One region of the Sphingobium sp. MP9-4 genome, then DNA from elsewhere that is predicted to be linked to it. Evidence: predicted binding sites of a transcription regulator. Region 1 holds the regulator's gene; each other region holds the start of a gene.
The links. The regulator LexA, encoded in region 1, represses DNA repair genes until DNA is damaged. The targets are predictions, from matches to a motif close to GTTCCNCNCTTGTTCT.

Region 1 (5,530 bases):
ATGGCCATAGACCGGCTCTTCCCAGCCCATCGCCTTGATAATGGCCAGCTGACGGAAGGCGTTGTTGAGATGGTCGTCGCCGCGGATGACATGGGTGACGCCCATGTCATGGTCGTCGACCACGACGGCCAGCATATAGGTGGGGGTGCCGTCCGACCGGAGCAGGATCATGTCGTCCAGCTCGGCATTCTGCACCACGACGCGGCCCTGGACCGCATCCTCGATGACCGTTTCACCGGTCCGAGGGGCCTTGATACGGATGACGAAGGGGGCGCCTTCGGGCGCTTCCTCCGGCGAACGGTCGCGCCAGCGGCCATCATAGCGCATCGGCTGCTTGGCGGCGCGCTGCTGTTCACGCAGCTCGGCCAGCTCTTCCTGCGTCGCATAGCAGCGATAGGCATGGCCATTGGCGAGCAGCTGGTTGGCGACCTCGGCATGGCGCGGGGTACGCTCGAACTGGAACACGGCCGGCTCATCGCCGCCCAGGTTCAGCCATTCCAGACCGTCGAAGATGGCTGCCACGGCTTCCTCGGTGGAGCGGGCGCGATCGGTATCCTCGATGCGGAGCAGGAACTTGCCGCCATGATGGCGCGCGAACAGCCAGTTGAACAGCGCGGTGCGGGCGCCGCCAATATGCAGGAAGCCCGTTGGCGACGGGGCGAAACGGGTCACCACCTGCTTGTTCAATCCCGTTGCACTTGCCGTCATATTCGCTGACATTCTTCCTGCCTGATCCATGGATGCGACGCCCCCTAGCATGGCTTTTGAGCCACGACAAACGTCCGTTGGGCGCAGGACGGTGCGTATTGCGCACAATGGATTTGCGCGGATCGAACAATGGCTGGAGGTGGAGCGCGAACAGCTCGCCTTGTGGGTGCCGGTGGCGCTGGGCGCGGGCATTGCCGGCTGATTCGTACTGCCGGGACCGGCACACTGGCTGGCCAGTTGCTGCGCGGCGCTGGGGCTGGCCTGTCTGGCGCTGTTGCTGCCGGTGGGCGCGCGATTGCGGCATATGCTGGTGGCGGGCGGCTTGCTGGCTTGTGTTGGTTGCCTGCTGGTCTGGGGCAAGGCGACATGGCTGGGTCAGCCGCCGCTCGCCCGTCCCATATTCGTACAGGTGACGGGGACGGTGACGGCGGTGGCCAAGCTGCCGGCGCAACAGATGGTGCGCGTGGGGCTGCGGCCGATCGAGGCGCCAGCGCTGCCCGCGGCGATCCGAGTGAATATCGCGGAGGCGGATGTGCCCGAAGGACTGGGTAAGGGGGCGGTGCTGCGCTTTCGCGTGCGCCTGATGCCGCCCGCGCCGCCGAGCGTGCCGGGGGCGTTCGATTTCGCGCGGCGTGCTTATTTCCAGGGGATCGGGGCGACCGGGCGGGCGCTGGCGCCGATCGAAATGGTGGAGCAGGCGCGCGAGGGGCCGACGCTGCGGGCGCGACTGTTCGATCATATCGGCGGGCAGGTGGCGGGCGCACCGGCGGGGATTGCGGTGGCGCTGGCGACCGGCGATCAGGGCGCGATTGCCGAAGCGGATGCCGAGGCGATGCGGCGCAGTGGCCTTGCCCATCTTCTGTCGATCAGCGGGCTGCATGTGACGGCGCTGATCGGGGCGGTGATATTCCTGCTGTTGCGCCTGCTGGCGCTGATCCCGCGCGCGGCGCTGGACTGGCCGCTGATGCTGATCGCGGCGGCCGGGGGCGCGCTGGCGGGGATCGGCTATACGCTGCTGACGGGCGCGGAGGTGCCGACGGTGCGATCCTGCATCGCGGCGCTGCTGGTGCTGGGCGGGCTGGCGCTGGGGCGCGAGGCGATCACCTTGCGGCTGGTGGCGACCGGGGCGCTGGTGGTGCTGGTCTTCTGGCCGGAGGCGCTGATCGGGCCGAGCTTCCAGATGAGCTTTGCTGCCGTGGTCGCGCTGGTGGCGCTGGGCGAGCATCGGTGGTTCAAGGCGTTCGCGATGGCGCGGGACGAGCCTTGGTTGCGCAAGGCCGGGCGGACGGTGGCGGCGATGCTGATGACGGGCCTTGCCATCGAACTGGTGCTGGCGCCGATCGCCCTTTTCCATTTTCACAAGGCAGGTTTGCTGGGTGCGGTGGCCAACCTGATCGCGATCCCGCTCACCACCTTCGTCATCATGCCGCTGGAGGCGCTGGCGCTGGGCTTCGATCTGGTCGGGCTGGGCGCGCCCTTCTGGTGGCTCACGACCAAGGCGATCGCGCTGTTGCTGGCGGTGGCGCATGGCGTGGCGGCCAGCCCGATGGCGGTGATGCTGGCGCCGGCGGTGCCGGGCTGGATTTTCGGGATCATTGTCGTTGGTGGTCTGTGGTGCTTGCTGTGGCGCAGTCACTGGCGCTGGCTGGGGTTGGGGCCAATCGCAATCGGCCTGATCGGCATCGCGCTGCTGGCGCCGCCCGACATCGTTGTAACCGGCGACGGACAACATGTCGCGGTGCGAACACCGACGGGGACGATGGCGCTGCTGCGCGAGGGCGTGGGCGATTATGTCCGCGACGTGCTGAGCGAGAGCGCGGGCTATGACGGGACGCTGGAGGCGATCGCGAAGATGCCGCAGGCGCGCTGTTCGACCGATCTGTGCGCGGTGACATTGCCACGGGACGGGCGCGACTGGCATTTGCTGGTGACGCGCAATGCGATGCTGGTCGACCGGCCGATATTGGAGCGGGATTGCGCGGCGGCCGATATCGTCATCAGCGACCGGGGCCTGCCCTGGTGGTGCCGGCCGCGCTGGATGAAGATCGACCGCCGGCTGCTGTCACGCTCCGGCGGCCTGTCGATTGGCCTTGAAAGCGGCAAAGTTCACACCGTCCATCGGCCCGGAGACGCGCATCCGTGGATCGTGCGCCGCCGGCCCCGAACGGCCGGTCAGTTGTAGCGGCGCAGCAGGCCGGCGAGCTTGCCCTGGATGCGGACCTGGCGCGGATCGTAGATTTGCGGTTCATAGGCGGCATTGGCGGGATCGAGCCGGACCCGGCTGCCTTCGCGGCGGAAATATTTGAGCGTCGCTTCGGCGTCGTCGATCAGGGCGACGACGATCTGGCCTTCGCGCGCGACTTCGGTGCGCTGGATCAGCGCGAAGTCGCCGTCGAGAATGCCGGCCTCCATCATCGAGTCCCCCGACACTTCGAGCGCATAATGATCGCCCGAGCCGAGCAAGGCGGCGGGGACGGAGAGCATGGTATGGCTTTCCATCGCCTCGATCGGGACGCCGGCAGCGATGCGGCCGTGCAGCGGGATTTCGATCACGTCATTGGCGGCGGTCGGCAGCAGCACGGCCGGAGCCGACACCTTGGGCGTCGGAATGGCCGGCGCGGGCGCGCGGTGCATCGCGTCGGGCAGCTTGAGCACTTCGAGCGCGCGGGCACGGTTGGGCAGGCGGCGGATGAAGCCGCGTTCCTCCAGCGCATTGATCAGCCGGTGGATGCCGGACTTGGAGCGCAGGTCGAGCGCGTCCTTCATCTCCTCGAACGAAGGGGACACGCCGCCTTCTTCCAGCCGGGTCTGAATGAAGCTCAGCAATTCCTGCTGCTTGGGCGTCAACATCGGCGGTCCTCCATGGAACGAATGAAGAACGCATAGGAAACGGAAAGGGGCAAGTCAAGCGCGTTAAGCCATGCGCCGCTTTTGCCGGTCAGGCGGTCAGATAGTCAGGCGGTCAGGGGGATGATGTCGACCATGTCGCCGGCAATGGCGGGGGCTGAACCGGCCGGGCGGCGGATCAGACAGTCGGCCAGCGCCATGGCGGCTGTAGCGGCGCTGTCCTGCGCGGTGACCGAGACGATGCCGTCGGCGCCGCGATAGGCGCGCAGATAATCGTCGCGTTCCGCCGTCGCGCCGAGTGGGGCGGCAAGGCGGGCCTGCACGACCGGCGGCAGCGGCGCGCGCGATCCGGCGAGATGGCGGACCAGCGGGCAGAGGAAGAGGGTGCCGGTGACGAAAGCGGAGACCGGATTGCCCGGCAGGCCGAGGAAGGTGGCGTTCCCCAGGCGCCCGGCCATCAGCGGTTTGCCCGGCCGCATCGCGATCTTGTAGAAATCGAGCGTGCCGCCGGCGGCCGCAAAGGCGGGGCGGACATAGTCATGGTCGCCGACCGAGGCGCCGCCGGTCGAGACGATGATGTCGGCCTGTGCCGCCTGTTCCAGCGCCTGCGTCATGGCGCCAAGATCGTCAGGCACGATGCCGAGGTCGATCACGTCGCAGGGCAGGGCGGCGAGCAGGGCGGCCAACATCGGCGCGTTGGACGAGGGGAGATATCCCGGCGGCGTCGGCGCGCCGGGGGGGACAAGCTCATTGCCGGTCGAGAGCAGGGCGATGCGCGGCCGAGCACCGACGGGCAGACTGCCATGGCCGCCCAGCACCGCAAGCGCGATCCGGCCCGGCGTGAGGCGGCTGCCGGCGCTGACCAGCGGCGTGCCGGCGCGGAAGTCTGAGCCGAGCAGGCGGACATGCCTGCCGGACGTCAATATGCCGTCATGCGCGGTCAGTGTGTCGCCATCGCGCGTGGCATTTTCCTGGATCAATATGGCGTCGGCGCCGGCCGGCAAGGGCGCGCCGGTGAAGATGCGGCAGGCCTGGCCCGGTTGCAGGGCCGGGATATTGGTGTCGCCCGCGCTGCTGGTGGCGACCAGTTGCCACGGCCCGGCGCCTTCGGATGCGCGCACGGCATAGCCGTCCATCGCGGAAAGATCGGCCCAGGGCTGGTTACGGAGTGCGCTGATGTCGGTGGCGAGCCAGCGACCGGCACAGGCGGCGACGGGCACATATTCGGCTGGCAACGGATCGGCGAGGGCAAGGAGCCGCGCCTGCGCGTCCGCGACCGGCATCAGGCTCATCGGTCGCTGCTCTCCGGCGCGGACCAGTCGCCCGACTTGCCGCCGCGCTTGGCGAGCAGGCGAACATCGCCGATTATCATGCCCTTATCGAGCGCCTTGGCCATGTCATAGACGGTGAGCAAGGCGGCGGTCGCGGCGGTCAGCGCCTCCATCTCCACCCCGGTCTGGCCAGCGGTGCGCGCGGTTGCGGTGACGGTGACGCCGTCATCGTGGAGAGTAAAGTCGATGGTGACGGCGCTCAGCGGGATCGGATGGCAGAGCGGGATCAGTTCGGCGGTGCGCTTGGCCGCCATGATGCCGGCGACGCGGGCCACGGCCAGCACATCCCCCTTCTTGACGAGGCCGGCGGCGATCGCCTGCGCAGCGTCGGCCGCCATGGTGATGCGGCCGGCGGCCACCGCCTCGCGCGCGCTCACGGCCTTGGCCGAGACATCGACCATGCGGGCGGCGCCATCCTCGTCGAGATGGGTGAGGCCGGTCATGCGCCTGTCAGCAGGTTGCGGGTCGCCGCCTCGACATCGGCCTGGCGCATGAGGGTTTCGCCGACCAGGAAGCAGCGCACGCCATGATCGGCCATGGCGGTGAGGTCGGCATGCGAGCCAAGGCCGCTTTCGGCAACGAAGGTGCAGCCATCGGGCGCCTTGCCGACCAGTTCATAAGTGCGCGCGAAATCGACGCTGAAA
Region 2 (5,530 bases), on a different contig from region 1:
GACATAATTGGACTGATCTCCGCCAAATCAGCCGTGCGCGTGCTGCGCGAGACGGATACCATCATCGCAAAGCTGCGAGCCGCCGGCGTCTTCAAGCTAACCGACGTGCGAGTTCATGGCGTAGTTAGACCATTCCATGATCCCGAAGAAATCGAGGAACTGGCGCGCACCAAGCCTGACCGTCTGCCTTTGACCGCTGTGTCGCAGTCAACTCAGTTGCCCCGCTATGCCATAGCGCAGCTGATGCAATCTGGATTGGTCGCTCCCCTGACCCACCCTTATTGGGAGGCGCGATATGGCGTCCGCAATACCACCACGCAGGCCTGGGCGGCATTCGAGGCAAAGATCCAAGCCAAAGCCGATCCCGCTGTCGTTGACGGCGTTCCGCTACAAATCGCAGCTAGGGCTATTGGCGGTCGCGCCAAGCCATGGGCCGACATCTTCACCTGGCTCCTGGGGCCGGATGGTCGATTCGGTTTGCCCCCCAAGGCGACGGACCTGTCCCACCAGATACTAATCCCGGCCGAACTCATCGACACTTTGCGGATGTTGGAAAACCCGTTGTCCGGTGCCCATGTCGAGGATGAGCTATCAGGCGCCGATGCCAGCGAGATACTCAACCTGGCCACCAATCAGTTTCTCAAATTCGTCGCCACCGGCCGCATACGTCGCCACGGTAAAGCATATCTCGCAGCGGATGTTCTTCAGGCTGCAGCAGAGATCATAGGATCGGTCGAGATCGGCTACAGGATGGGATTGCCTCCCCAGTCAGCACAAAAATGGGCGCGGAAGGTCGGTTTGCCGACGATACATGATGCGGGCTACTGCCGCATGAGCTTCGCCAAGATCATGAAACAAGGCGCTTGGTCAGCCTAGACGACGCCCGCGTCGCGTGAGCGCTCCTCGATCCGGGCCAACATAGCACGCTTGCGCGCTGTTCGGCGCGATCCGCTATTGCGCATGGCATCGGTACGCTCTGGGGTATCGATGATACCCAAGGCAGCCTTGCGCTCTCGGATTCCCGCTAAAAGGTCAGAGAGGGTGATAATCATGCCGCTCCATCCCTTCCGTGGATCCCGGTCCATTTTAGAAATGTTCAGCCCGCCTGCGACGTTCCTGCGTCGGTGCCGATAATATCCCATGCAGGGTGCATGTGACAGCTGCGTCCACCGCCCAGGTGCGATGCCTGACCGCCGCAAATCCGAACCCGCGGTCCTGTTGCAAACCAGTGCAAAAGCTCAACGAGGGTCTCGCCGGGAAATCCGACGATTACTATCGTATAGTCGATAGCGATTGAGGAAAGCATGCCCGGGAATATTCCCCCCGACAAGAAAGCCGCGTTCGAACGTCTGGCAAACCATCTGGATGAGGAATATCCCTATCCCGGGTGTCGCGACGATCTCAGGGATGTGGCCAGCGGCAGCTCCGCCATAATTGAACGCGCATACTGGCGCGATCCCGTGCAAGTCATGACCGGCCTCGCATGGATGCTCGTCGGCCTGATGATCGGAGTGCTGCTGTGAGGGCCGATCGCATTGAGCGCGAATGGTTTTGCAAGCGCTGCGGCAATTCCGTCCACAAGCTGCAAGGATCATGGGCCCACATACGCAATCAACATAGCCCAAAGTCGTGCGGTCGAAAGCTGACCGACAACGACGTCTATCGGTTGCCGCTGAGCCGAACGAGGGAACGCACCCGTACACGGAATAAACAACAGGAAGCGCAAGATCGCCTGCTCATCGCTAAGCGGCGCTGGGATGAAGCCCGCTGTGAATGGGAGGCAGCCCAAGACGAACTCTATCTTGCCTCGGAAGCGCTGAAGTCCATCAAGAATAGTCCCCCATTGGACTAGCCTGGTCATCCCATCGGTTCAATCCAACGCCGCCGATAACTGCGGCGCATAAGCCGCTTTCCGGAGGATTCGAAGCGGCCTGTTCCATATCCAATGCAACCTGTGCTGAAGGGGGTCTGGAATTTGCCCAATCGGTCTGAGACAATTACTCCCGGTCTTGCAGGGAAGCATTACAATGGACTTCAGAGTAATTGAGGAATGGCTGTCTGATGCGCCTGAACGGCACGCGATGCCGAAGGAACAACAGAATGCCACGACGGCTGCCATAGGCGCTGCGGCGAAGACAGCCGCGGCTTCCGGCGTTGAAGCGTTCGATTTGGCGCGGCTGGAGATGGCCACCGGCCCTCAGGCGGAAGAGTATCGCCCTTTCCGGACTTTGACGCTTGCTGAGTTGGTCCGCGCCGCCGCTGAAATTCGGACCGTTCAGGACAAGCTTCGCTACCGCGACGATACGATCGCTGTTGATCCAGCCCTTGAACGCGCGGTCCTGACCCTTGGCGATGCCGGGATGCCTCTCAACGAGCACCGGTTTGCGGCGACCGAACGCGCCTTTGTCCGTGCGGAAATCTACGAGGCGGCGAATGGGGCCCTCTCGCCAAATGAAAAAGCCCGGATGATCCTCTACGACGTCGCCACTCAGGAAGAGGCGCGTGGCCTCGAACTGATCGGCCGAGGCGGAGTCCTAAGCGTCAGCCGAGGCATGGCGATCGCCAAGCCCGCTCAGGAGCTCGTATCCAGCATGGGCATCCGAACACTGGAAAAGGACGGCCTGGGTCAAAAGGACATCACGATGGCAGCCGTCGGCCGTTATGAGCGAGTGTCAGAATTCCATCGAGCCGGGATCGATTTAGGGGCTACTTTAGCGCGAGCCGGTGGCCCTGGCGCCGCAGCATTAGATGCGCGGTTGGAACGCCTTGCTTCTCAAGCGCCAGAGCCGGTGCCCAATGGCCTCGATCGGGAATCTGAAATCACCGGGGGCGATGCGGAGGGAACCTACCTATCTGAGGCAGTTACTCGCGGGATCGCTTCGCAGGCGAGCGACATCAAGTTCGAATTAGCCATCAAGCCGAAAGGCCGCACAGATCCAGATGCAAGCGAACAGCACAGCTTTGCTATGCCTCGCGGTCGAGGCCGCGATTAAAGGCGCAATGGCGCGCGACCAGATGATCATTGAGGCCCCGCGCGCCGACGTCGTCATGCTTGGAAACACACTTCGCTAATGTTCGCGTAATGAAATGAGGATTCGAAATGCCCGATGAAACCATGATCTTCGGCGTCAGCGAAGAGGGCCCGAATGGCGATGCACTGGGCTTCATCGATCTAACCAAGCTGCATGTCGGAAATAAGGCTCATGACGCCTACCGCGCAGCCGTTCTCGAAGCCGCGCAACAGCGACGGGAGAAGGGATTTGGCTGCGCCTATCTTCCACATGAGGGCATGCTGCTACTCATGCATGAGGTTCCAGGTGAGGCGAAGGTGCCTGACGCCGCCATGCCATTCACGATCCACGGCTTCGCGTCTCTCCTTTCCGACGACTGACAGGAATAGGCACGTCCTCAGCGTAACCTGTCGCCGCACCGGGATGAGGGACCGCCCCCCCTTTCGGCTAGTCCAAGCCCATCCATCAACTTCGTTAGCCGAAGAACAGGCTCTTGCTATGTTCTCTTTTTGTTCGCATATTGCCGGACATGACACAGCCCGATTCTCTCTGGCTCGCGCAGAGCCTTCTGAACGCCCCTGGGTGGGCACGAGTGGCACTGACGGCGCCGAACGAACGGTTGCGGGAGCAAGCCGCTGTAGAACTGGCCCAAACAATTATCGTGGCCATGGAACGTCAGCCGCCTCACTTTGATCGCAGGCAGATGACCCTTCCCCTCTGACGTGGGGGCGAACGTCCCCCTGCGGAACCTCGGCGATTATGCCCACCGAAACGTCAATCTTTTCATCATCTGCAGATGCGGCCACTCAGGAGTAATCGATGCTGACAAACTCAACCGCTGGTTCCTCGCGCATTGCTGGAACACCGCTATGGAAACCGTCGGATCGCACCTGCGCTGCACGCTCTGTCGGGGACAGCCTGAACGATTTGCTCCAACGCCTCGACAACCGGACCGGCCTAACTGGATGAACAGTGAAGCAAGCTGGAAACGGCTGGTTCGGCGCCTGCGCGATTAGTGGCGAAATTCGCAAGTGCCTGGCAGCAGATCAAGCTGCAGGGGATTCTGTTTTGTCGTCCAATGCGTTGTCATGCGCACTATGTAGCGCTGTGTATGACGCGTCTCGCTCACTGGGATTTACCCGTCCTTCAAAACAGGCGATTTCCCGGTGTGTTTCGCCGAACACGTCCTGAAAATCTGCCACAACCTTTATCGTGATCGCGATAAAGGTAGCCTTCTCGAGCAGGGCCGCAACGCCATCCTGAGAACGCAATCCAAGCGGAGATGATGTCCAGGAATCCGCCGAAGGTATGTCCTGCCGCCAGTGAGATCTTTCCAGGTCTGGTTCATCGCCAAGCATCATGCCGCGCTGAGTGTTATCGCCATAAACAGCGACAATATGTGCGTTGTATAGCCAGCGTAACCGGCGCGCAGGCGATGCGCCAGAATTCTGGAAAGTTACCTTGGCAGTCAGATCGCCCAGCTCACTAAGCTTTGCCTCCACCGACTGAACCACGACATATGCGCGGGCCTGCGCCCGCCCATATTCCATAGCTATGCGGTTCGCATCGGTGGCTATCCCGATCGTGCGCTGCCCTTGTTTGAAGGCGCTGATCAATCCCAACAGCGCCGCGCTGCTAGCGCAAAGCGAGCCAACCGCGATCAGCAGACTCCATTGCGCTGTCAATGTCGCCTGCTCAGTAGCAACTGCTGAACGCAGAGCGATACAATCCGCCATCGGTCCTTTCTTTGGCAAATTTCGACAGATCTCCGACATATCGTCAGAAGCCGACGGGATATAATGACCCGCCAGAAAACCAATCCCGATGGCAAGCGTTAGCGCGAATGTCATAACCAGGATTGAAACAATCCATTCGCGTTGAAACGACTTAGTCTGTCTCATTCGGCATAATTTCCCTAGCGATGAGCGTGCGCAATAAGAGAGATATGGACATGCCGTCCGCTGAAATCGATCTCTAAAAGGTGCCGCCGATGGTCGCAGGGCTCCAACGGTTCAATTCCGGGCTTGATCAGAAGATCCGACTTCCTGCTGGATACCGTTGCCGTCGGATTTTCATGACGACAGAAATATGGGCGCGGCCAATCGACCGCGCCCATCACTTCTCACTTCAGCTTATGGTTCGCCGAAACGAAGGTGCCGTCCGGCTTCAACGCAACGTACAACAGCTTGCGAGCTTCCGGTTCAGCGTCGTTGCGGAAGATCACCACATCCTGACGGGCGCCCTGAACGGTACGCGACTTCGTTTCTACGAACTTCGCCTTTGACCAGCTCGCCGGCAATGTGCCCTTGGTGATGAGCTTGATGACATTGTCCTTCGCCACCTGCTGAACAGGACGATCCTGCTCTTCTTCATCATGATTGCCATGCGCCATCACCGGGGACACGGGAGCGAGAACAACGGCAGCTGCGATAATGAATTTACGCATCAGATTTTCCTTCTCTCATTATGAGTTGGGTCAGGGCTTGGCTGCGAAGGCGGAAAAGCCACCGGTCGCAGAT
Region 3 (5,530 bases), on a different contig from region 1:
CTATGTCGCGGAGCGGCTGGAGAAACTGGTGCCGATGGATTTCCCGGCGGCCGATCCCGAGGTGGTCAAGCTGGCACGCGAGGCATTTGGCTATAAGCCGGCCAAATAATTCCGTAAAAACAACGATCTGTAACAAAAGCGTCATCAAATACTAAGCGGTCATTTACCCTTTTCTTCTAGGCCGGGCGCCATGTACGCGCCCCAGATGCTCGATCGGCCCGACCCGGAGCCGCATGTTGCCGCCGGCACCGCCTTGCCCTTTGCGCAGGGCTGCACTGCGGTCCGGCTGGGCCAGCCGCTCAGCCAGGCCGTCGACCGCTTCCAGGACGATGCGGCGCTGCGGCTGCTGCCGGTAGTGGACGCCGCCGATCGGCCGGTGGGGGCCATTTATGAGCGCGACATGCGGCGCATCCTGTTCAACCCCTTCGGCCATGCGCTGCTGCGCAATCCCAGTTTCGGCGGGCGGCTGGACGAACATGTGCGGCCGTGCGCGACGGTCGAACAGAGCGCCAGCGTCGAACGGCTGATCGACCTTTATGCGGCGCAGGGGAGTGATTGCGAGGGGCTGATCGTGACGCAGGGCGGCCATTATGCCGGCGTGGTCGGCGGCCTGCTGCTGCTGCGGCTGGCGGCGGAGCGGGATACGCGCGATGCGCTGGCCCGCACCCGGCGGCTGGAACATGTGACGCGCGAGAGCGGCGCATTTCGCGCGGATGTCGAGGCGCTGATCGCGGATCTGGTCGGCATGGCCGACATGCTGTCGGCGCGCGCTGAACAGGCGGTGGAGCGGGCGTCGGGCAATGGCGAGGCGGCGGCCGGCATGGCGGTCGCGGCGGAGCAGACTGCCGACAGCCTGCACGGCATCGCCAGCGGCGGGCAGGAACTGGGCGGGCTGTTCCAGGCGATGGAAAGCCAGGTGCGCGCGGCGGGCGAGGCGATCCGCGCGGCGGTGGCGCAGACGCAGGTCGGGGCCGAGCAGACGGCGGCGCTGCGCGTCGAGGCGGACGGGATCGGCGCGGTCATCACCCTGATCGACGATATTGCGCGGGCGACCAGCATGCTGGCGCTCAATGCCAGCATCGAGGCGGCACGGGCCGGCGAGGCGGGGCAGGGCTTTGCCGTGGTGGCGCGCGAGGTGAAGACGCTGGCGAGCCAGACGCGCGAGGCGGCGGCCGAGATCGGCCAGCGCATCGGCCATGTCCGGCTGGCGGTGGAGACGGTGGCGCAGGGCCATCTGCACATGGACGCGGCGATGGCGACCGCGAATGAGGTGTCGGCATCGGTCTTTTCGGCGGTGGCGCGCCATGGCGCCTTCAGCCGGTCGATCGCCGCCAGCCTGTCGGAAGCCGGATCGTCGAGCGACCATATCCGCCAGAGTGCGCGCCAGATCAGCGACAATGCAAGCGCGGCGGCGGCGGGCGCCCATGATATCGGCGTTGCGGCGGGGCAACTGGCGACGGTCGCGCACCGGCTGGATGATCGGGCGAGCCGGTTCCTACAGGCGATCCAGGCAGGCTGAACCGCACAAAGCCTCTGGTAACGGCGCAAAAAGCAGCTAGTCTTGCACCCAATGGGTCCGGCACGGGCCGAAAATGGGAGAGAAGATCATGCTTGTCATGTTCGTCGGCGTCGATCGCACCGAAACCGCGGTCAACCCTACCCAGGTGACCTTCGTCTCATCCGTGACCGACGGCACCCGCATCCGCTTTGGCGAAGGCCGCAGCGTCACCGTGACCGAACCGATCGCCGAGGTGCTGGATTCGCTCAACCGCGCCCTGCGGCCGCACGAATAGCGGTCTTTTCCCTCTTCCCCTCCGTTGCGCCTGCATGGCGACAGCCCTGTCGCGCGCCCGGCAGGTAAAAGGCCCGCCGCGCCATCGCGCGACGGGCCTTTTCAGAGCGTGAAGCCAGAGGTGGACGAAAGGCAGGATCAAGCGCCCGGTTGATCCGGTCGGGCGCGGTCGTCCTGCTTAGTCGTCATCCCCCGCTTCGGGTCCGGCCATCATCCCTTCGGCGACTTCCTCGGTCTTGCCGCGGATCGCCTTTTCCAGGCGGTCTGCCATTTCGGGATTTTCCTTGAGGAAGGTCTTGGCGTTTTCGCGACCTTGGCCGATGCGGACCGAGTCATAGGAGAACCAGGAGCCCGACTTCTCGACCAGCCCGGCCTTGACGCCGATGTCGAGCATCTCGCCGATCTTGGAAATGCCCTCGCCATACATGATGTCGAACTCGACCTGCTTGAAGGGCGGGGCGACCTTGTTCTTCACCACCTTCACGCGGGTCGCGTTGCCGACGATATCGTCGCGATCCTTGATCTGGCCGGTGCGACGGATGTCGAGACGGACCGAGGCGTAGAATTTGAGCGCGTTGCCGCCGGTGGTGGTTTCCGGATTGCCGTACATCACGCCGATCTTCATGCGCACCTGGTTGATGAAGATCACCATGCACTTGGAGCGGGCGATCGACCCGGTCAGCTTGCGCAGCGCCTGGCTCATGAGACGCGCCTGCAGGCCGACATGGCTGTCGCCCATCTCGCCCTCGATCTCGGCACGCGGCACCAGCGCGGCGACCGAGTCGACGACGAGGATGTCGATGGCGTTGGAGCGGACCAGCGTGTCGACGATTTCCAGCGCCTGTTCGCCGGTGTCGGGCTGCGACACGATCAGTTCGTCAATGTCGACGCCCAGCTTCTTGGCATAGATGGGGTCGAGCGCATGTTCCGCGTCGACGAAGGCAGCGGTGCCGCCGGCCTTCTGGGCTTCGGCGATCGCATGCAGCGTCAGCGTGGTCTTGCCCGAGCTTTCCGGGCCATAAATCTCGATGATGCGGCCCTTGGGCAGGCCGCCGATGCCGAGCGCGATGTCGAGGCCGAGCGAGCCGGTCGAGATCGATTCAATCTCGATCTTCTCGCGGCTGCCGAGCTTCATCGCGCTGCCCTTGCCGAAGGCGCGATCAATCTGGGCGAGCGCCGCCTCCAATGCTTTCTGTCTGTCCATTGTGCCTGTCTTCTTGGAATCGATGAGTGAGAGCATAGCGGTCATCGGCCTATCCCCTGTCAAGCGGATCGCGTCGAGTCACTCGGCGCCTGCCAATGATGTATCCTGTTTGTTCCTGTGGAACAAGAGGGGAACGGAAATTTCCTATCCTGCCTATTCAGTCGGCGAGAATCTTCTCCAGCGCGCGTTCCACGGTACCGATGGTGAAGGGCTTGGCGAGCGTCGGGCGATCGGCATGGCCCTGCGGCAGATCATCCGCCATGCCGCCGGTGGCGAACAGGAAGGGGATCGACTGCTGCGCCAATATGTCGGCGACCGGCCAGCTTTTTTCACCCTGGAGATTGCAGTCGAGCAGGGCGGCGTCGAACCCGCCCTCGCGCGCCAGGGCGCACGCCTCGTCCACCGACGCGGCGGTCGCGTGGAGGCGATAACCGAGCGCGTCGAGATAATCTTCCAGCATCATGCCGATCATCGCTTCATCCTCGACGATGAGGATGGACTTGCCGTCAGCCATGCGCCCTTGTCCCTTGTGCTTGCTTCCCATCGCTAGCCAAAGGGGCAGGCGATGCCCAGCATAATCGTTTGCCGGCGGCCAAGTTCATTCCGCCGCCGGTCGCATCGCCAGCGCGTCGCGCGCCGCTTCGGCCAACTGATTGACGGAAAAGGGCTTGGGCAGGAAGGCGACATTGGCGATGTCGATCGACTTGCGCAGTTGCTCCTCGGCATAGCCGGACATGAACAGCACGGGGAGGTCGGGGAAACTGCGTCGCGCCTGCGCCACCATGGCCGGGCCATCCATATTGGGCATCACCACGTCGGAGATCAGCAGGTCGATCTTCTCGCCGCCGCCCAGCACTTCCAACCCCTGTTCGCCGTCGCTGGCGGTCAGCACCTTGTAGCCCTGGCGGGTGAGGGCGCGTTCGGCCACGGCGCGGACCATATCCTCATCCTCGACCAGCAGAACCGTGCCGGTGCCCCAGGTTTCGCTGCGCTTGATCGGCGTCTTGGGCTTGGCCTGCTCGATGTCGCCGCCGGCATAGACCGGCAGATAGATGACGAAGCTGGCGCCCCGGCCCAGCTCGGATTCGGCGAAGATATAGCCGCCCGACTGCTTGACGATGCCATAGACGGTGGAAAGGCCAAGGCCCGTGCCCTTGCCCAGTTCCTTGGTGGTGAAGAAGGGCTCGAAGATCTTGGACAAGATGTCGGGCGGGATGCCCAGCCCCGTGTCGGACACGCGCAACGCGGTATAGTCGCTGATCGGCAGAATTTGCTGCCGCATCTCGCGCACGCGGTTCGCCGGCACGCCATAGGTCTGGATATTGAGCGTGCCGCCTTCGGGCATGGCATCGCGGGCATTGACCGCCAGGTTGATGATGACCTGTTCCAGCTGGCCGGGGTCGGCACGCACTGCGCCGAGGTTGCGGCCATGGCTGACGTCGAGCTTCACATTCTCGCCGAGCAGCCGCTTCAGCAGGTTGGAGACGTCGGCGACGATGTCGGGCAGCTGCAATATCTGGGGGCGCAGCGTCTGCTGGCGCGAGAAGGCGAGGAGCTGGCGGGTGAGGCCCGCCGCGCGATTGCTGTTCGACTTGATCTGGGTGATGTCGTCATAGTCGCTGTCGCCCGGCGTATGGCGCATCAGCATCAGGTCGCAATGGCCGATGATGGCGGTCAGGATATTGTTGAAGTCATGGGCGACGCCGCCGGCCAGCTGGCCGATCGCCTGCATCTTGGTCGCCTGCGCGACCTGACGCTTGAGCTTCGATTCCTCGCTATTATCCTTGAGGCTGAGCAGCACGGCGGCCTCGCCCAGGCCGCGCACGCCGGCAAGGCTGAGCGCGATCGGTTCCTCGGGCTGTTCGCGCATGCGCACGGCGATGTCGCCCGACATTTGCGGGCCGACGGCAAAGCGGCGTACTGCATCGGCCACCGCCGCCTGATCCTCGCGCACGACAAGGTCGCCGGGATAGCTGGGCGTTTCGGCATCCTTGATGCCGGCGGCGCGGGCGAACGCCTTGTTGACGAACAGCACCCGGCCGTCGCGGTCGGCCATGGCGAGGCCGAAGGGCAGCAGCGAGAGCAGGGTTTCGATATAGGAAAGGGCGGAGGTGCCGCCGCCGCCGGCCGGCTCGTCGATCAGCAGCAGCAGCATCGGGCCGTCCTGCGCGCCATTCTGGACGCCGCCCGGCTGCGACGCACGGCGCAGCGGCACCTGGAGCAGGCGCAGCGGCAGGCCGCCGCTTTCCTCGCGCGCCAGGAACAGCCGGCCCTTGTCATCGACCCGCATATGGGCGGCGAAATCGCGGCCGGTGATGTTGGCGTCGATCCGTCCGGCGGCGCGCAGCAGGAAGGCACCGTTGGCGGCGCGGATGCGGCCCTCGCCGCCGATCATCACCGCCATGATGCCGGCTTCGCCCAGTTGCCGTCCGGCTTCGCCCGTCAGCACGCGATGGACATCGTCGAGCGCGCTGGGCTGGCGCATCGGGGTGAAGCGCCAGAGCAGATAATCTTCGGAGCGACCGGTGCGGGTG
Region 4 (5,530 bases), on a different contig from region 1:
TCAGCTTGTCGAGGGGCTTGTCCCAGAAGTCCAAATGTCACTTGACCCATTTTTCGAGAAAGGCGCGCACGATATCGGGTGCGCCCTCGTCCACGTCCGGCGTGCCCGGATCATCCACCGGCACCAGCGCGATCGGCTTGCCGTCCGGCCCGAACAGATAGGGCGTGCGGCTGTGGCTGACCAGATAGTCGCTCGCCCCTTCCGGCTTTTCCGCATTGTAGAGGACGACGAAGTCCTTGGCCACCTTCGCGATCTGTTCCGGCGTGCCGGTCAGGCCGACGAGGCGCGGGTGGAAGGCCGCGACATAGGTTTTCAGCACCGCCGGCGTGTCCCGCTTGGGGTCGACGCTGATGAAGATCGGCTGCACCTTGGCGGCTCGGGCCGGCGCTGCCTTCTCGAAGGCGCTGAACGCCTGCATGATCCGCTGCAGATCGACCGGGCAGACATCCGGGCAATAGGTGTAGCCGAAATAGACGATCCGATACTGGCCCTTATAATCGTCCCAATGGACGGTCTTGCCGTCCTGGTCGGTCAGGGTGAAGGGCGCGCCGATGCGCGCACCGACCAGATTGCCCTGCTCGCTCTCGCCGCTTGATGCGTTGCCGCCACCCCCCATATTGCATGCCGTCAGCAAAGCCAGAAACGGCAGGGCGAGCGAGATCAGCGCTTTGTTCATGGTGTCGCCTGCCATGCCTTGCTATGGGCCGATTTGCAAATCGAACGGGGCGCGCGACGATGAAGATTGGGATGAAGAGCGGACTTTCCACCTGGCTGTTTCTGGCGCGGCCTGCCGCCATCACCCTGGCACTGATGGCCCCGGTTGCGGCCCAGGCCCAGTTTTCCAACAATTACAACTTCCTCAAGGCGGTGAAGGACGCTGACGGCGACAAGGCGACCGAGATGCTGCAGAAGCCGGGTTCGACCGTGATCAACAGCCGTGACGTCACCACCGGCGAAACCGCACTGCACATCGTCATCGGCCGCCGCGACACGACATGGCTCAACTTCATGCTGTCAAAGGGCGCCAATCCGAACCTGGCCGACAATAATGGCACCACGCCGCTGTTGCTCGCCGTGCAAAACCGGTTCGAAGAAGGCGTGCGCCTGTTGCTCGCCCGCGGCGCCCAGGTCGACAAGGCCAATGGCAGCGGCGAGACCGCGTTGATCCGCGCGGTGCAGCTGCGCGACATCGGCCTGGTCCGCCTGCTGGTGGCGCAGGGCGCCAATGCGGACAAGCGCGACACGATCGCTGGCATGTCCGCCCGCGACTATGCCGAGCGCGACAGCCGCACCCCCGGCCTGGTCGAAGCGCTCGATTCCGCCAAGACCAACGCCGCCGCGCCCAAGGGCCCGGTCCAGGGTCCGGTCTTTTGAAACATCCAACTTATGACCCGGCGCCGAAAGCTGCCGGGTCGTTCGATTAATTCACGATATCGCCTTTACCAATGCAGGCGTTCAATGCGGTCTGCGCACAATCATCCAGCCAATCTTGCCCCGATGGTTCGACCCATGGCCGCATCAAATCGGTAAGAGACGCATCAGCAATTATTGTGACCGCTTCGAAAACGGCCATTGGGGCGAAGTCTCTTTGAAGCGCTTGCCGCGCTAGAGGCAGTGCGAGATGGCGATCTCGTTCAGCCACCCCCAATAGCGCCTCTGCACTGACGTAGATGTCTTCGTCATCAAAGGCCCTCAGCAAGGCCGTCCGAACATCGGGCGTATCCAACGCCGTTTGGGCCAACAACAATGTCGCCCAATCCCGGTTGGTCGCATTTTCATCCTGCGTAAAAGCAATCAGGCGCTGCAGGTTAATCGCTCCGAAGCCAGTCTCCGACAGCGGAATCTCTTCTGCGATGATGTCCTTCAGAAAATCGGACGCCGGCTCATAATTCTTGCCCATCCCGCAAACATTACATGGCCGCGCATGGTTGCCAAGCAGAGGCCTCACCAGCCCAGTTCCGCCGCATAATCCGGGTCGGCCAGCGCCGACAGGCGGCGGGCGGCGCGGCGGGCGAAGCGCAGCGTCTCTGCCTTGCGCCGAGCGGCAGCCAGCGGCTCGAACGGCGCGGCCCGCACCAGTTCGGCATCATATTGGTCGGCGACGATCAGGCCGGTGCGGGCCGGCCACAGCGCCTCGCTGTCGAACAGGCTGGTGTCGAAGCCCGATGGCACCGCCCAGAAATAGCGGTCGCAATAGTCGAAATAATCCGGCCATTTCATGTCGCCCAGCAGGTCCGCCCGGCTGCACTTGATCTCGACGATGGTCAGGCGCCCGGCGCTGTCGATCGCCATGATATCGGCCCGCCGGCCATTGGGCAGCGGCACTTCCAATATGCCGTTCATGTCATGGCGATGAAACAGGCGCAGCGTCCCGCGCGCAACCGCCAGCGCGGTCCCGTCGGTCAGCGGTGAACAGCGATCGGCGTCTTGGGCGGCGTCTTGGATGGTCATGGCACCAGACTAGAACAGAAAGGGAACAAAAGAAAAGACCGATTCGGACATGGGGTCCGAACCGGCCTTCAAAAGGGCGTCACTGTCGCGCGGTGAGCGCGGATCAGCGATAGAAGACGTGATTGTCGATCGACGCCAGCTTGGTCTTGCCCCAGCCCGGCGACACGCGGCGGGCATGGAAGAACAGTGCGCCTTCGGCCTGGCTGTCCCAGCTGTCGTCCAGGGCGATCTGCGCGATCGCGACGGCCTGGCGCCAGGAATCGCTGGCGATGTTGATCGGCGGCATGCCGTGACCACGCACGAAGCTGAACTGGCTCGGCTGATAGATGACACCGCACAGGCTGCTGGCGAAGCGGCCCGACTTGGCGCGGTTGATGATGACGCGGGCAACGGCCAGCTGGCCCTCCAGCGTTTCACCCTTGGATTCGAAATAGACCGCACCGGCCAGGCACTTCATGTCGCCTTCGACATCCTCGGGAGCGCCTTGCGCATCAACCAGGGCTGCCAGGGTCTCGGCCTTGGGCTCGATATCGGTCGAAAAATTGCTGCCAGCCTTGGGGCCGGAATCCAGCGACTGCGCGACTTCCTGCGGCGCAGCGAAAACGACGGCGGGCTTGATGCCGGCCGTGGGTGCGCTAGTCAGCGCAGCGGTTTCCGGAAGAGAAACCGTGGACAGGGAGGCCTCGCTGGCGCTCGACATGTCCGACGCCGTAACAGCCGCAGCGGCCGACAGCGTAAATGCCGCGATGATCGCGGCCTTCAGACGAAAACTCATTATTGCTCAAAATCGTGCGGTTATTGGCCAGAAACGTCGATTGTAACCGATATTCTGTGACGTTCGGCCGCCCCCCGTCTGCGTGTTTACCGGCCCGCCCCCCATGGACGAATGCAGGCAACCTGCGCGTTCAGCGTCGGCCGCCATTGCCCGCGCGCGTGCAAGGAGTCAACGATCAGCAGATCGTTTCAGCGGCGAACCGTTCCGCATCCGCGATATCAAGCTCGACCAGCCACAGGTCGGGGTCCGATCTGCGTCGGCGTTCGGCATAGGCGGCGAACGCCTCCGGCCCCTCTTCCGCAGGGGGTCCACAGCGCATCAATGCATGGCCGCCGCGAAAGTTCGATACCCGTTCGAGAATTGCGGATTCCCGTCCCTTGTCCATCACCTGGACCAGGATGACACCGCTCATCTCGTCGCCCTTGGCCAATATCATGGCAAAGCCGCCGGCGGCATTCACCCGCTTCACCAGCGCGCCGACCAGCATCGCGCTGGTCAGCCGCGCGGCCGGACTCTCCTCAGCCATGATATCCCGGCAGCGATGACAGCGGAATCTGCGATCGCATGAAGGTGCCGGTGCCCCGGCCCACTTCTTCCCCGTCCGAATCGAGAATGCTCGCCTCGGCGACATAGACGCGGCGCTTGCCGCTGATCCAACGTCCCTCGGCGCGCAGCTTTCCGGGGCCGATCGGCCGGGTAAACAGCAGGTTGAAGGCAGTGGTCAGCAGGAAACGATCGCTGACCAGGCTGTTGGCGGCATAGAAGGCCGCATCGTCCAGCATCTTGAAATAGACGGTGCCATGCACCGCGCCGGCGGCATGGAAATGCCGCTCGTCGACCTCGAAATCGATCACCGACCGGCCGGGTTCCGGCACGCGCAGGTTCGACAGGAACAGGTCGTTGATCGGCGCGCTGTTATAGAGATGCTCCAGCGCGCGAAAATGCGCCGCCTCGCCACTGGCGAGCGCAGCGGCCTCAGGCGGCGTCACGCGCCTCACCACCGGCCAGCAGCGCGTGCAGCGCCTCGGCCGACTTGGCACCGCGCAGGCGCGTCACCTGCGCCTCGTCGCGCAGATAGCGGGATACGCGCGCCAGCGTCTTCAAATGCTCGGCACCGCTGTCCTGCGGCGACAGCAGCGCGAACACGACATCGACCGGCGCATCATCGACCGCGTCGAACGGCGCCGGCGGATCGAGCAGCACGACCACGCCGCACATGCGGTCGAGGCCCGGCAGCTTGGCATGGGGAATGGCAACGCCGCCACCGAAGCCGGTGGAGCCCAGACGCTCGCGCTCCAGCAGCGCGTCGGCGGCCGCTTCGGCATCGACGCCATAGGATTGCGCCGCCAGAGCCGCGATCTTCTGGAACAGCATCTTCTTGCCGTTCACAGTCACCTCGGTGGCCAGCGCGTCCGGCGAGACAATATCGTTGAAATGCACCATTTTACTTCCGGGGGCAGCCGAGGCGCGCCCAGCCTGTCGAAAAAAATGCGCGTTGCTCGGAGAAACTAAAGCCCGGCCCCATAGGCCGCCTGCACCCGGAGGTCAACAGGCGGCCCGGCTTGGCAGGGGGTCAGCCGCGCGGCTCGACCCAGCCGATCGTGCCGTCCTGACGGCGATAGACCATATTATAGGCCGACGTGCCGGCATTGAGGAACAGCAGCGCATTGGTGTTGCGCAGGTCCAGCATCATCACCGCGTCGGACACGCTGGCCTCGGGAATGTCGACCCGCGTTTCGGCAACGATCAGGGGCGCATCGGCCGCTTCGGCCTCCTCGTCGGCGGCACCGGCGAAGATGGTATAGCCTGCGCCGTCGATATCATCGACGCTATAGCCATTGGCGCGCTGCGCCTCGGCAGCGGCGGCCTGGATGCTGCGGTCCTTCAGGCGGCGCATATAGCGGCGCAGTTGCTTCTCGATCCGGTCCGATGCCTGGTCGAAGGCGGGATGTGCATCCTGCGCCTCGCCGGCGCCCTTCAGGATCAGGCCGGTCATCACATGGCAGACGATATCACAATGGAAGGCGCCATGCGGGGCCGGTCGGAAGGTCACCTGGGCGGAAATCGTGCGGGAGAAATATTTCTCGGCTATCGCTTCCAGCCGGTCGCTGACGTGCTGCTTGAGCGCCTCGCCCGTCTCGACCTGATGCCCGGAAACACGGATATCCATATGCCTTCTCCTTATTCTTGCCGGGACGCCGGATCAGCGGCCCGGTTGGCACGTGGCAAACGCCGGCAGGTTCAGGCCGGCGGCGCCTCCTCGAGCCAGAGCGGCTTATCCAGCTTCGCGACGAAAGCGGCATG

Region 2: a site for LexA is predicted at 3,512-3,527, ahead of A0U87_RS27145 (DUF6771 family protein). Genes of this name have one in related genera too.
Region 3: a site for LexA is predicted at 3,116-3,131, ahead of recA (recombinase RecA). Genes of this name have one in related genera too.
Region 4: a site for LexA is predicted at 2,463-2,478, ahead of A0U87_RS16420 (MmcB family DNA repair protein). Genes of this name have one in related genera too.

Annotation. Positions count from the first base shown of each region.
Region 1 is NZ_LUFI01000039.1:29,790-35,319, forward strand. Features, by position in the region: gene gltX (glutamate--tRNA ligase) at 1-720, opposite strand, end outside; partial or broken gene A0U87_RS13675 (ComEC/Rec2 family competence protein) at 917-2,878, shown strand; gene lexA (transcriptional repressor LexA) at 2,881-3,558, opposite strand; gene glp (gephyrin-like molybdotransferase Glp) at 3,663-4,847, opposite strand; gene moaC (cyclic pyranopterin monophosphate synthase MoaC) at 4,844-5,329, opposite strand; gene trpC (indole-3-glycerol phosphate synthase TrpC) at 5,326-5,530, opposite strand, start outside.
Region 2 is NZ_LUFI01000093.1:94,386-99,915, reverse strand. Features, by position in the region: gene A0U87_RS24645 (TniQ family protein) at 1-876, shown strand, start outside; gene A0U87_RS24640 (hypothetical protein) at 873-1,052, opposite strand; gene A0U87_RS24635 (hypothetical protein) at 1,305-1,523, shown strand; gene A0U87_RS24630 (hypothetical protein) at 2,028-2,993, shown strand; gene A0U87_RS24625 (hypothetical protein) at 3,101-3,391, shown strand; gene A0U87_RS27145 (DUF6771 family protein) at 3,541-3,732, shown strand; gene A0U87_RS24615 (hypothetical protein) at 4,058-4,912, opposite strand; gene A0U87_RS24610 (DUF6488 family protein) at 5,134-5,457, opposite strand; gene A0U87_RS24605 (hypothetical protein) at 5,488-5,530, opposite strand, start outside.
Region 3 is NZ_LUFI01000032.1:18,050-23,579, reverse strand. Features, by position in the region: gene A0U87_RS10495 (polyphosphate kinase 2) at 1-109, shown strand, start outside; gene A0U87_RS10490 (methyl-accepting chemotaxis protein) at 191-1,519, shown strand; gene A0U87_RS10485 (hypothetical protein) at 1,608-1,793, shown strand; gene recA (recombinase RecA) at 1,971-3,041, opposite strand; gene A0U87_RS10475 (response regulator) at 3,154-3,510, opposite strand; gene A0U87_RS10470 (ATP-binding protein) at 3,595-5,530, opposite strand, start outside.
Region 4 is NZ_LUFI01000049.1:117,218-122,747, reverse strand. Features, by position in the region: gene A0U87_RS16440 (YcgN family cysteine cluster protein) at 1-34, opposite strand, end outside; gene A0U87_RS16435 (SCO family protein) at 38-691, opposite strand; gene A0U87_RS16430 (ankyrin repeat domain-containing protein) at 736-1,374, shown strand; gene A0U87_RS16425 (hypothetical protein) at 1,421-1,900, opposite strand; gene A0U87_RS16420 (MmcB family DNA repair protein) at 1,945-2,451, opposite strand; gene A0U87_RS16415 (cell wall hydrolase) at 2,555-3,226, opposite strand; gene A0U87_RS16410 (DUF1491 family protein) at 3,402-3,752, opposite strand; gene A0U87_RS16405 (PaaI family thioesterase) at 3,745-4,215, opposite strand; gene A0U87_RS16400 (PTS sugar transporter subunit IIA) at 4,202-4,669, opposite strand; gene raiA (ribosome-associated translation inhibitor RaiA) at 4,800-5,396, opposite strand; gene dnaQ (DNA polymerase III subunit epsilon) at 5,468-5,530, opposite strand, start outside.